Regions from separate parts of the Bacillus sp. EA-CB0995 genome, predicted to be linked through region 2. Evidence: riboswitches for the same ligand, from Rfam matches in the RefSeq annotation. Region 2 holds a riboswitch; each other region holds the start of a gene.
The links. A riboswitch is a leader RNA that binds a small molecule or an ion and turns the genes downstream of it on or off. The one in region 2 is predicted to bind lysine.
Positions count from the first base shown of each region.

Region 1 (4,268 bases), 840 kb from region 2:
TTCATCATCATAACTTTCTATAATCTTTGCCTCTCCATATAAAAACCTTGGCAATGGAATTTTCATTCCACATAAGTAGAACCATTGTTTTTTTGATGAAATATAAATCGCTCCTTTTGCATCAACATGAAACGCAAGCGTCGATACGAGCAAATGTGGTTCACCGAAATAATCGACAATTTCATCTTGTTTATCATTCAAATACATAACAGCATTAAAATAACGCTTTTTTCACCAAATAGAAACATCCGATTCCATCTTACAAATACCTCTCCTCTACTATCTTTCTCTGCAGTATTCTGAATGATAAATGGTACTTCTTCCCCTCTTTCTGAAAAGAACATCCGGAATCTTGCTGCTACTTTTAAAAACATTCTTACAGCAACTGAGCCTTCTGTAATTTCATCCATCCTTCCTTCTCCTACAAAACTATATTTTTCTGTAATTGCATAACGTTTCTGTAATTTTGGATGTAACTGATGATAGGATTCTCCTAATAATGTTTCGTAAATGGAAGACAAACTTTCACCCCTTTCTGCTTCTCTTACAATGTTTTGCTTGCGGTAAGTTATCACTATTTACATAACCGATTATTGAGAATCCAATTAGCATGATGTTTAAAGTAATTGGATTAAAAGGTTGTATAAAACTATCAATATTTGTGAATCCTGCTGCAGCTGTCAATGCCAATAGTATAATAATATGAATGAAAAACAATTTCTTCTTTTGGAAAGGTATCAACCATGCGATTCCAAACACGATTTCCAAAAAGCCAATCATTTTAATAATCCATGCAACATTATCAGTTGCACCAATAAGACTAGAAAGCATTCGTACCTCTTCCGGGTGAGTATATAAAACTTTCGGAATAAAGCCTTGATAAATCCACACAAAAGAAAGTAAAAAGCAAACAAGATAATACGTAACAACTCTTTTTAATAATAAACGTGGATGAAATCCTTTTTCTAACCACAATTTTAAAGCATCAAAACTCCATGCAGTTGCCCAACCTAATAACGGACGAAATATGTATGAATCTATAAGCCTTCCTATATTTCCAAACCTTGTTTCATAATCATACTGCGTTTCAAAGCAAATCTTGTTCCCATTCGGTGTATACTTCCAATAGCCTCTTCCTACCGTAATCAACGAAAGCTTACTGTCTGTCCAAAATTTCAGTGAAGAGATTCGTCCCCCATCTTCTTTTTGTAGTTCTCCTATTGATTCTCCTTCTCCAGCAATTTCAAGTCCAAAACCAATTTTTGTTTTATACAAAAAACGCTGCGGTTCGCCTTCTTTTCTATCTAGATACGATATTTCTGTAAACCGCGCATCCCATTCTGTATGTATCTTTGGATCTTGTGTATATTTCCAAAGTTCATTCATTGTTGTTTCTATTTCAGTTTGCACATAAATAGGTTTTTGTTTCCCCATTCACACCGCTCCATCCATATAATCTATATAAAGAATATTTTTGTAAAATATTGCTATAAATTCTTCTTTTAAACATATTTTATATCATTTTCATTTCACTTTCTAATAGATTTAATTTTCTGAATTATTTTATACCACTTGATTTCTCCCAACATTTTGATTACTATGGAACAAATGTTACCAACAACTTCATACAACCAATCACTCTCGCCGAACGACGTGAGATAGAGGTTGCAACTTTTATGAGTATTCTAAAGGAGACACAGAGATTGTCAGTGAGTTTAGAAGAAAGGAAAAGTTGCCGAAATTTATATGTTTCTCTGAACATGTAAATTGGGGCTGTTTTCGAATAGAAACAGAACTGTCATATATACAGCGGTGTATATATGAAGAGCTATCTACAAAAAAGAGAGATCATGTTTCTTTATGATCGTCTTCTTTTTTGGCGGTTTTTTATTAGCTCCGTTTTCTGTTTCCTTTTTCCTGTAACAGCACCATCCTCACCTATTTGAGATGGTGTTTTTTTATTTGCTTTCGGTAACTTACAGGAATGAAAGGGATCTATATTTCCCATCTTATGTTTAACAACATTCTTCCTAATTTATTAACCAATATTAAATTGAAAGTGGGCTCTCATGATGGAAATTATTGTTCAAAAATTTGGAGGTACATCCGTTGGAAGTATCGAACGTATTCAACATGTTGCGGATTTAGTCATTGAAGAATATGAAAGAGGACATGGAATTGTAGCGGTCGTTTCCGCGATGGGACATAATACAGATGAATTAGTATCTTTAGCTGCTGGCATCACAGATCAGCCTAACAAACGAGAAATGGACATGCTACTTACAACAGGTGAACAAATTTCAATTTCTTTATTAACAATGGCTCTGCAAGCGAAAGGTTATGCTGCAATTTCACTAACAGGCTGGCAAGCAGGTATTACAACCGAATCTGTTCACGGCAGCGCAAGAATTACCGATATTGATACAGAGCGTATTCAATCTCATTTACAAAAAGGAACAATTGTCGTTGTAGCCGGTTTCCAAGGATTAAGCGCAGAACAAGAAATTACGACGCTCGGCCGCGGCGGGTCTGATACAACTGCAGTCGCATTAGCTGCAGCATTAAAAGCAAAAAAATGTGATATTTATACGGATGTAACAGGTGTTTACACAACTGATCCACGAGTTGTAAAAGATGCTTACAAATTAGATGAAATTTCCTATGATGAAATGTTAGAACTCGCCAACCTTGGTGCTGGTGTACTGCATCCAAGAGCAGTAGAATTTGCGAAAAATCATAATGTTATTTTAGAAGTTCGCTCAAGTATGAAACAAGAAAACGGAACAATCGTAAAGGGAGAATGTGACATGGAACAACAATCAATCGTAAAAGGCATTGCATTTGAAGACAATATTACGCGCGTAACGATTAAAGGATTACAACAAGGAAAACTTTCTACAATCTTCTCTACATTAGCGAGTGCTCATATTAATGTAGATATTATTATTCAAAGTATTACAAATGAAGGAACTGTACATTTATCCTTCTCTATTCATTCGAATGACTTAAAAGAAACATTAGCCGTACTAGAAGAAAATCGTGAGGTTATGCACTATGAATCTGTAGAATATGAAAATCATTTGGCGAAAGTATCAATTGTTGGATCAGGTATGGTGTCTAATCCAGGTGTAGCTGCTCAAATGTTCTCAACATTACAAGAAGAAAATATTCATATTAAAATGGTAAGTACATCTGAAATTAAAGTCTCTGTAGTTATTGATCGTCTTAACTTAATAAAAGGTGTGGAAGCACTTCATGAATCGTTTATGGCAAAAATCGAGCCTCTCGTATCAGTAAATTAAATAAAACAAGGGATGGAGAAGTTATCAAGACCTAAATCACAAAACTCCCTAAATAAAGGAGAACACATATTAGTCATGTGTTCTCCTTTTTTCTTTTTCTCAAACTCAAGCCTCCTTTAATGAAGAAAGATTAGATGTATGTGCGGTTTTTAGCTGCATTTGTTGCAATGTTTACTTTATTACTTAAAGAAACGTTTTTTCATTAATTGTGAAGTAATAAAGTGAAACTTCCATCAGTGGAGAGTTTTTTCATCTCCCACTCATGGCTAGTTGAACCAATCGGGCTTTTACGGGCAGTTATCCCCTACCTATCTTCCTCGCTTCTCTCTCAATCTTGAGGTAGGGGTCTTACTGCCCGTTAATGCGGGATAAAAAAGGATCAGCCTTGATTTTTAGATAAGGTAAGAAAGCTTGTATAAGTTAATAGATGGCAATAGGTAAGTTTCCACTAATGGATTGATGCGTAGGTTAACTTTACCCATTGTCATTTATATCTTGATATAAATTATTAGACATCCAGGTTATAGCATAATTGGTATAACCATTACTTAGAAGCCACCCATACCCATTCCTGGGAAACCACCCATGCCCATTCCTGGAGGACCACCCATGCCCATTCCTGGGAAGCCACCCATACCCATTCCTGGAGGACCACCCATGCCCATTCCTGGAGGACCACCCATGCCCATTCCTGGGAAACCACCCATACCCATTCCTGGAGGACCACCCATGCCCATTCCTGGAGGACCACCCATGCCCATTCCTGGGAAACCACCCATGCCCATTCCTGGGAAGCCACCCATACCCATTCCTGGGAAGCCACCCATACCCATTCCTGGGAAGCCACCCATACCCATTCCTGGGAAACCACCCATGCCCATTCCTGGGAAGCCACCCATACCCATTCCTGGGAAACCACCCATACCCATTCCTGGGAAGCCACCCATGCCCATTCCTGGGAAGCCA
Region 1 is NZ_CP169269.1:3,143,072-3,147,339, forward strand. It holds partial or broken gene ACEWFJ_RS16215 (DUF4166 domain-containing protein) at 1-521, opposite strand, end outside; gene ACEWFJ_RS16220 (DoxX-like family protein) at 526-1,434, opposite strand; lysine riboswitch at 1,652-1,839, shown strand; gene ACEWFJ_RS16225 (aspartate kinase) at 2,073-3,302, shown strand; gene ACEWFJ_RS16230 (hypothetical protein) at 3,851-4,268, opposite strand, start outside.
Region 1: linked by a shared signal. The riboswitch ahead of ACEWFJ_RS16225 (aspartate kinase) and the one ahead of ACEWFJ_RS12005 (amino acid permease) in region 2 are both predicted to bind lysine.

Region 2 (4,268 bases):
GCAAAGTTTAAAACAACAAGTGGCCTTTATGCCCGGCAGTATTTTTGGTGCAAAAGATGATTATATTCGTCTATCATATGGAAAAGTAGATATAAATTATATTACTGAAGGGATCTTTCGACTTCAAAAAGCAATCAACTTTTGTTATTCGTAAAGGCTTCCAATATTACGATTGGAAGCCTTTCGATTTATACCAAAATTTTGTTTGGACAATTGCCGGCCAATTTGTATGCTCTGCTAATTGCTTTATTACTTCGTTCACCTTGATTCCTCTTAAAATATGTACATACCATTCGATATCTGATATACACTCGTATTCTCCTTGTCTCCTTGAAACTCTACAGCAAATGGTACCTCCCCGCAGTTCTGTAATTGATTCTGAACTACTCCATTCCCTATTGGTTCACAAAGTTGAATTGTTATTTTCCCAAGAGAAAAACTTCGAAATACCGCATTCCACTCTTTATTTATTTTTGGTGTACTCATTTCTATTTGCAATAACTCTTCCCATAGTTTGCTTGTTTCATTTACATTATTAACAGTATAAAACACTGTTTTCATTCCAATTACATGATTGTCATGAAATGAAATCGCTCCTTTTTTCTGTAAATCTGCTCTTCTTTTTTCATCCGATTCACCCCACTCAATAAAAAACGGGAATCTAGGACCGCCATCTTCCTGTTCAATGAATAGCATTTTCCAGCTTAATAAAGTACCATCATCTCTTAAACGGTTTCCCTCCAGCGGACCATTTATATGAAACCCCTTTTCCAACAATTGCTTAGCAAGTTCTTCTATATGTTCTGTACGCAGTGCAACTTGAAGCATCCCTTCCCCCATTTGCAACTTACGAACAGTTTGCTGAATGAGAGGGTTCTCTGCTCTGTTTGCAGCTTCTTTGTTCTGAACTGCTAAAAACTCAATATATGCCAAATCAAAATAACATAAGCTATTATATGTTCCCCAATTCGTATGCTCTCCTCCTTGAACTGTATGAAATCCGAGTATCTTCATTTGTTTTATTGCTTCAGCTGGAGAGCATTGAATTACGTGAACAAGATGATCAAACTGTAACATCTCCTCACCATCCTTACCTTTATCCTTTTTAGTGTATTACTTTTCGTTTATTTCTGGCAATTCAAAATTTTATTTAAAACATAGTTGATTTATATGATTAATATGTATTATAATAAAAAAAATTAGAATATGATAAAGCTGATTGGAAAACCAAAGGCTCTTTTCTCACTAGAGAAAGGAGCCTTTTTATTTTATCCCGCTACTTTTGGGCAGCAAGACCCCACCTTAAGATTCTGAGAAGTCAAAGGAGATAGGTGGGAGATAATTGTCCGTAAGAGCCCGATTGATTCAATTAACCATCAGTCCTTGATGGTAATTTCACTTTATTATAAACGGGGGTATTAAACATGCAAAAGTTAGTTGTCTTTGCTATCATTGGTTTCTTTGCTCAACTCATTGATGGAGCTTTAGGAATGGCTTATGGGGTAACATCTTCTTCATTATTACTCATGTTTGGAATAGCACCAGCTGTTGCTTCAGCATCTGTTCATTTAGCCGAAGTTGTTACAACTGCCGCATCTGGCATTTCACATATCCGCTTTGGAAATGTCGATAAATATACCGTTTCAAGACTGACATTACCAGGTGCCATTGGCGCTTTTGTAGGTGCTTGCTTTTTAAGTAACTTACCAGGAAATTTAATTAAACCATATATTTCAGTATTTTTATTCGTATTAGGTGTATATATCTTATTAAGATTTATTTTACAAAAACAAGTTGTTCAAACAAATAATAAACGCCTGTCTGGTAGGCAGTTAATCCCACTTGGCCTTTTTGCAGGTTTTGTAGATTCAACAGGCGGTGGCGGTTGGGGCCCAATTACTACTCCTGTTTTACTTGCACGCGGTAATGAAGCAAGAAAAGTTGTCGGTTCTGTAGATACGAGTGAATTTCCTGTTTCATTAGCTGCCACACTTGGATTTTTCATTTCTCTTGGCTGGGAACAAGTCAGTTGGTTTTGGGTGTTTGCTCTTATGCTTGGTGGTATCATTGCAGCACCAATTGCTGCGTGGCTAGTACGAATTGTTCCTTCTCATTTACTTGGAGTACTTGTCGGAGGACTTATTATTTTCACCAATATCCGTACGCTATTAACAACTTTTAAAGTAAATCAAAATATAATATTTCTTGCTTACATTGTGACAGGTCTTGTCGTTACAATTGCACTGATTATTACGACTCGTAATCAATCACAACAGACAAACAAAAAAATTGTATATAACAAACAAAAACAAGTTTCCCCATAAAGGGAAGCTTGTTTTCTTTTAGTCTCCTCTTCTACAATATATTTTGTCGAAATTTATTTGTCTCAATTTTCTGTAAATTTTAAAGGATTTTTGAACCATAATGCGAAACTATTGTATAACCTTTTTCATCAAGAGGTTACTTATTACATATTTTTTAGGATCGGGACGAATTTTGAAAGCGCTTTTCTAAAATAGCCGTTCTTTTTTCTCTTTTTTTCTACAAAAAAGTCCTTGCAATATTCTCAGAAACTCATTACAATTGCGATATATTAAAAATCATAGCAATAGAAAAAATCCTCATCAATCCGATGAGGTAGAGGTTGCGGCTTTTATTAGTAATCCGGACGAGACACAGAGAACGTCAATAACTCCGAATGAAAGGAAAAGCTGCCGAAGTTTATACTTCTTCTCTGGAAGTATATGCTGGGGCTGTTTTCGAATAGGAACAGAACTGTCACGTTTACAAAGTTACCGTGTAAACGTGGGGCGCTATCTTAACGGAAGGTATGATGGGGTGGCTATTTTTGAAATGCTCCGCTAAAGTCCTTTGGCGGTTTTTTTAATTCCCCCGCTCCTTCCTATCTTACAAGAAAAGGAGTGTTGAAAATGAACAGCGCAACTACAAAAGTTACCTCTACGTCTACAAATCAATCTGCACAAACAAATAGCGAACTAAAACGCGGATTGAAATCTCGCCATCTTACAATGATTTCACTTGGTGGTACAATTGGAACAGGTTTATTCCTAGCAAGCGGTGGTGTTGTCCACACAGCTGGTCCTGGCGGTGCTCTCGTCGCCTATGCTGCAATTGGTATTATGGTATATTTTTTAATGACAAGTTTAGCAGAATTAGCATCATACATGCCTGTAGCAGGATCATTTAGCACATACGCAACAAGATTTGTCGATCCAGCTCTTGGATTTGCATTAGGTTGGAACTACTGGTATAACTGGGCCATCACGATTGCGGCTGAACTCTCTGCAGTTACATTAATTATGAAGTTTTGGTTTCCAAATACACCTTCCCTTATTTGGAGTGCTATTTGTTTAGCTATTATGTTTCTTTTAAATTATTTATCTGTTAAAGGATTTGGGGAAGCTGAATATTGGTTTGCACTTATAAAAGTTGTAACTGTTATCGCCTTTTTAATTGTCGGTTTTCTTATGATTTTCGGTATTATGGGTGGAGAGCCTGTTGGTTTTAAAAACTTTACAGTTGCAGATGCACCGTTTAACGGCGGCTTCATGGCAATCATCGGTGTATTTATGGCAGCTGGATTCTCATTCCAAGGAACAGAATTATTAGGAGTTGCGGCTGGTGAAACTGAAGACCCACAACGCAATATTCCAAAAGCAATTCGCAGCATCTTTTGGCGAATTCTACTGTTCTATATTTTAGCAATTCTTGTAATTGGTTTACTCATTCCATATACAGACAAAAGCCTTGCAGCAAGTGATGTAACAGTAAGTCCATTTACACTTGTATTCGCTAAAGCAGGTGTTGCCTTTGCGGCATCAGTAATGAACGCAGTTATTTTAACAGCTGTTCTGTCTGCTGGTAACTCTGGTATGTATGCAGCATCACGTATGCTTTGGGATTTAGCAAACCAAGGTAAAGCACCTAAATTTTTAGGAAAACTAAATAATCGTGGTATACCTGTAAATGCATTGATTGCAACATCATTAGTTGGATGTGTTGCTTTCTTAGCTTCTTTTTCGGTGATGGTGTGGTCTATGTATGGCTCTTAAATGCTTCTGGTATGTCAGGCTTCATCGCTTGGATCGGAATTGCAATTAGTCACTACCGTTTCCGCAAGGCATACACTGCACAAGGAAAAGACTTAAATGACTTACCATATAAAGCAAAATGGTTCCCATTCGGTCCAATCTTTGCATTTGTATTATGTTTAATCGTTATTCTTGGTCAAAACTACGGTGCATTTA
Region 2 is NZ_CP169269.1:2,304,736-2,309,003, reverse strand. It holds gene pdxR (MocR-like pyridoxine biosynthesis transcription factor PdxR) at 1-154, shown strand, start outside; gene ACEWFJ_RS12015 (VOC family protein) at 274-1,077, opposite strand; gene ACEWFJ_RS12010 (sulfite exporter TauE/SafE family protein) at 1,425-2,324, shown strand; lysine riboswitch at 2,631-2,824, shown strand; partial or broken gene ACEWFJ_RS12005 (amino acid permease) at 2,931-4,268, shown strand, end outside.

Region 3 (4,268 bases), 1.7 Mb from region 2:
GGCTGCATTACAGAATATCCTGATAAGCAACCAGTATGAAATAGATTCGGTTCCTCTATATGTCCAATGCAAATACATATTCCACCACTTTATAAAGGCAAGAATGACAAAGGCTCCGCATAAAAAAGCAGGAGTTGTATGTAACGATTGCTGCGCGAGAGGTGTAATGATGAGTACTACGCATAATAATGGAAAGAGCTGAATGATATAACTGTACAAAAGAGAGCGTTTAAAATAATATGCGAGTTTTTCTTCTATTGGCAATAGATATAGGATATCTGGTTTTTGCAAAAATGTACGAATTGGAGAACGAGTGAGTGCAATTGTAAGTAAAACCGTCACAATGGTTAATGCAACAGACTCAGATGGAAATGAACGAAGAAATTTTGCATAATAATAGCCGCCTACACAAAGAAGTAGAAGGAAGCTATAGATAAGCCCGCTTGCAATACGCGCAAAGTACATCGTGATTTTTTGTAGATGTTGCTGAAAACGGTCATTCCAAAGTGTTTCGATTGTCACTGAGATCACTCCTTTGTTTTATCCCGCTTTAACGGGCAGTAAAATCCCCACCTCAAGATGCAGAGAAAAGCGAAGAAGATAGGTGGGAGATAACTGCTCGTAAAAGCCCGATTGGTGAGAGCTTTCCATCAGTGGGGGAGGAAGAACCCCCACTGATGGAAGTTTCACTTTATTATAAGCAGGGTAGTGTTTCTCTTGCTACCCGTTAACAAGATAAAAAAGCAAGTTACCTTTAGCTAGGCAACTTGCTCGTTTTGTTTTTCTTTTTTCTCGTCACGTTTCATTAATGGATAGAAAGCAAATCCAACTAAAAATAATCCAATGCCGAGCAGGAATGTTTTCATATCAGAAGAGCCAGTTTTAATAACCCATAATGCATAAATAAGAGCAATCGCAGCAATGACTCCATCCACCATACGAGAACCTTTTTGATTTTCGTATGTTTCACCTGTGATAACAAGCTTAAGCTGGAAGATTGGAGAAACGAGATATGGGATTAAATAGGCAAGTGTTGAAACGGTAATAACAAATGTATACGCCTGGGCAATTGACCCGGATAGTGTTGAGAATAGGAACACTTGCGACATAATATTTGTTAAACGAAGCGAATGAATCGGGCTTCCTTTTTTATTGGTTTTTGTGAAGAAGGATGGAAAGAATCCTTCTTTTGCTGCTTGATACGGTACTTCTGAGCTTAATAAAACCCAACCAAGAATGGATCCAAATAGAGAAGTAAGTGCAAGCAGCGCCATTAATTTTCCGCCGTTATGACCCATTACTGCAGTTAATGCATCCGCTAATGGTCGTTCAGATGCTTGTAGTTTATCTATATGAAGAACACCCATTGTTAAGATGGTAATTCCTAAATAGATACCAACTGTTAGTAGTAAGCCGGTAACAGTTGCACGTTTTACTGTTTTTGGTGAAACAGCACGGTTTGATAATAATACAGCCGACTCGACACCAATGAAGGCCCAAAGTGTTGTTAAGGCTGCTAAGTTTATTTGCGATAGCAGTCCGTGTGAAATGCCTTCTTTATCAACGATTGGCGTATACCATTGTCCAAGTTTAGAAGCTTCGAAGGCAAACAATGTAACAATGATGAAGAGAAGGAATCCTGTTACTTTCGCTGTTGTTGCTAAAAAGTTTAATTTACCGGCACCATTTACGCCATTTGCCAAAATCATATGGGTACCCCATAATAAAATGGTGCAAATGGAGAACGTAATCAATTTTCCAACTTCAATGTTGAAAGTTCCAACTGAAAACAATACGTGAGTATCTTTCATAATTGGGAAAAAGAGTGATAAATAGCCAGCAAATGATGTAATGATGGCTACGTTGCTTGCCCAGTTTGCAACCCAGTAGCCCCATACGATGCTAAAACCCGCCATTTTTTTGTTTTTTGTGAAGAAAAGAGCGCGTAAGCATGACTTTGCGGACCTGTTGTTAAATCAGGACGACGAATTGCTAAATTACCGAAAACAAGAGCTAGCATTAATACGCCAAATCCTGTTGTTAACCAAGCTAATGTAACACCAAGAGGGCTGGCCGTTTGTGCTAATGTACTTGGAATCATAAAAATACCTGCCCCAACCATATTCCCAACTACAAATGCAGTAAGTACCCAAAAGCCCCATTTTTTTTGCTGCATAGAAACTACCTCCAAAATTAGTATAACCAAGTCAAGCGAGGAGATATGTATGTGTTTGAAGTTCCAAACAAAACAAAAAAACGCGTATATGTTCACGCGCTTTTCAATCTTATTAAGAAACCCGCGGACATACCTCTCGATAGCTCTCCACAAGCAAAAAGCCTGTGACAGTCCTGCACTTATTCAATGCAGGCCCAGCAAGAAAGCGCTGTGGATGCTTCTTGCTTCGGCAACTATTCCTTTCCGATTTGATCAGCGATGCCACACATCTCCTAAATCATACTATTAATAATTGCAACCTCTACCTCACCGAGATACGAATGAGGATTTATGTATAAAGTTAACATAACCAAGGGTAACAAATGGCTTTTTATTCGTCAATGCAAATAAACATAATCAGATTATTGTGAGAATAGGGTATGTTTAAGATTATGAAACAACTTAAGGCTTCGCATCATATAATATGTATATGAAATGAGGTATAAAGCAAAGATGCTATCAGTAAGTTTTTTTTCGTTCCTTACTGACGGCTAGTTGAACTACGGGTAGCTTTATTTCCTTAAAAATTTGGTGGAAGTTTTACTGTCCATAAGTAGCGAGATAAAGAGGGATAGTGAATGGAGAGCTGGTTTAAGAGAAACTGCTTTATATGTGGGAAGGAAATTCATAGGCACCAGGAGCCAGTGCCAGGTACAATAGAGAAGTTAAAAAAGCAAAATGAAGAGCTCGCAGCTTCTTTAGAACAATGTATGAGACTACTCTATGATACACAAAAGAATTTAAGTAAAAAAACAAAAAAGAGTGCATTGCCGCCTCTTTTTTCATTAGGAGATAAGATAGAAGTATTTGATGGGGAGACACGTACAGAGGGGATCTTTATTGAGTGTACAAACGAATGGTTATATTGGGTAAACGTTGATTATGATCTAACCATTAGTCATATAAAAAGTGTAAAAAATATTATAAAAAAAGAGTCTATTCAAAAAAAGGCTTAAATAACTCTTTTTGAAATAGACTTTGCTTTTTTGCCCTAGGAGTTAGAACACTTTATGAGCAATTAGGAAACTTTACGAATGTTAATTGTATCTAAGCTTGTCACGTTTATATTAGCATTGTTATCCACCCAAACTACGAAGTTGCCTTCGAAGCGAATGAAAACACCTTTACCGTCAATTTCACGTCCAGCTGAAAAAACGCGGATTTTGTCGCCTTCTGCTAAGCCGTTTAATGTTGCCATGTGACCACCACCTCTCTATCAGAAGTTAATATATATATATGAAAATGATAGAGAGTGTGTGCGAGAGAAATGTAGTGCTAGCAACTATTTTTATAAAATATAGAGGTGAGTAGAAACTATTTTTTACTCACCTTTATAGGTTTACATTAAATTCAATACTGTTATTTTCTCACGTGTCATAGATTCAACATTCTTACGAATACCTTATGCGTCCGCTAATCTGAACAGAGCCATTTGTTATGGTTAATGTTTTGTATTTAACCATTAGTCATATAAAAAGTGTAAAACGTATTATAAAAAAGAGCCTATTCAAAAAGGTTTTATATAACCTCTTTTGACATAGACTCATCTTCTTTTAGTGAAAAGGATTTAGAATATTTTCTTTATAGGTAATTAGGAAATTTTACGAATGCTAATTGTATCTAAACTTGTAACATTTATATTAGCATGGTTGTCCACCCAGACTAGGAAGTTGCCTTCGAAGCGAAGGAAAACACCTTCACCGTCAATTTCACGTCCAGCTGAAAAAACGCGGATTTTGTCACCTTCTGCTAAGCCGTTTAATGTTGCCATGTGACCACCACCTCCCTATCAGAAGTTAATATATTATATGAAAGTGATAGAGAGTTTGTGATGAGAAAATGTAGTGTTAGTAACTATTTTTACAAAATAAAAAGGTAAGTAGAAACTGTTTTTTACTTACCTTTATAGAATTACATTAAATTTAATCTTGTTATTTTTTCATGCGTCATAGATTCAAGACCTTTACGAATACCTTGTGCACCCACACTAAAGGTTAATAGTAAATGCTAATTGTCATGCTAAGTCCTCCTAAAAAATAGTGACTTGTAAGAG
Region 3 is NZ_CP169269.1:3,960,287-3,964,554, reverse strand. It holds gene ACEWFJ_RS20350 (ABC transporter permease) at 1-522, opposite strand, end outside; partial or broken gene ACEWFJ_RS20345 (amino acid permease) at 759-2,176, opposite strand; lysine riboswitch at 2,309-2,488, opposite strand; gene ACEWFJ_RS20340 (hypothetical protein) at 2,794-3,171, shown strand; gene ACEWFJ_RS20335 (hypothetical protein) at 3,234-3,413, opposite strand; gene ACEWFJ_RS20330 (hypothetical protein) at 3,807-3,986, opposite strand.
Region 3: linked by a shared signal. The riboswitch ahead of ACEWFJ_RS20345 (amino acid permease) and the one ahead of ACEWFJ_RS12005 (amino acid permease) in region 2 are both predicted to bind lysine.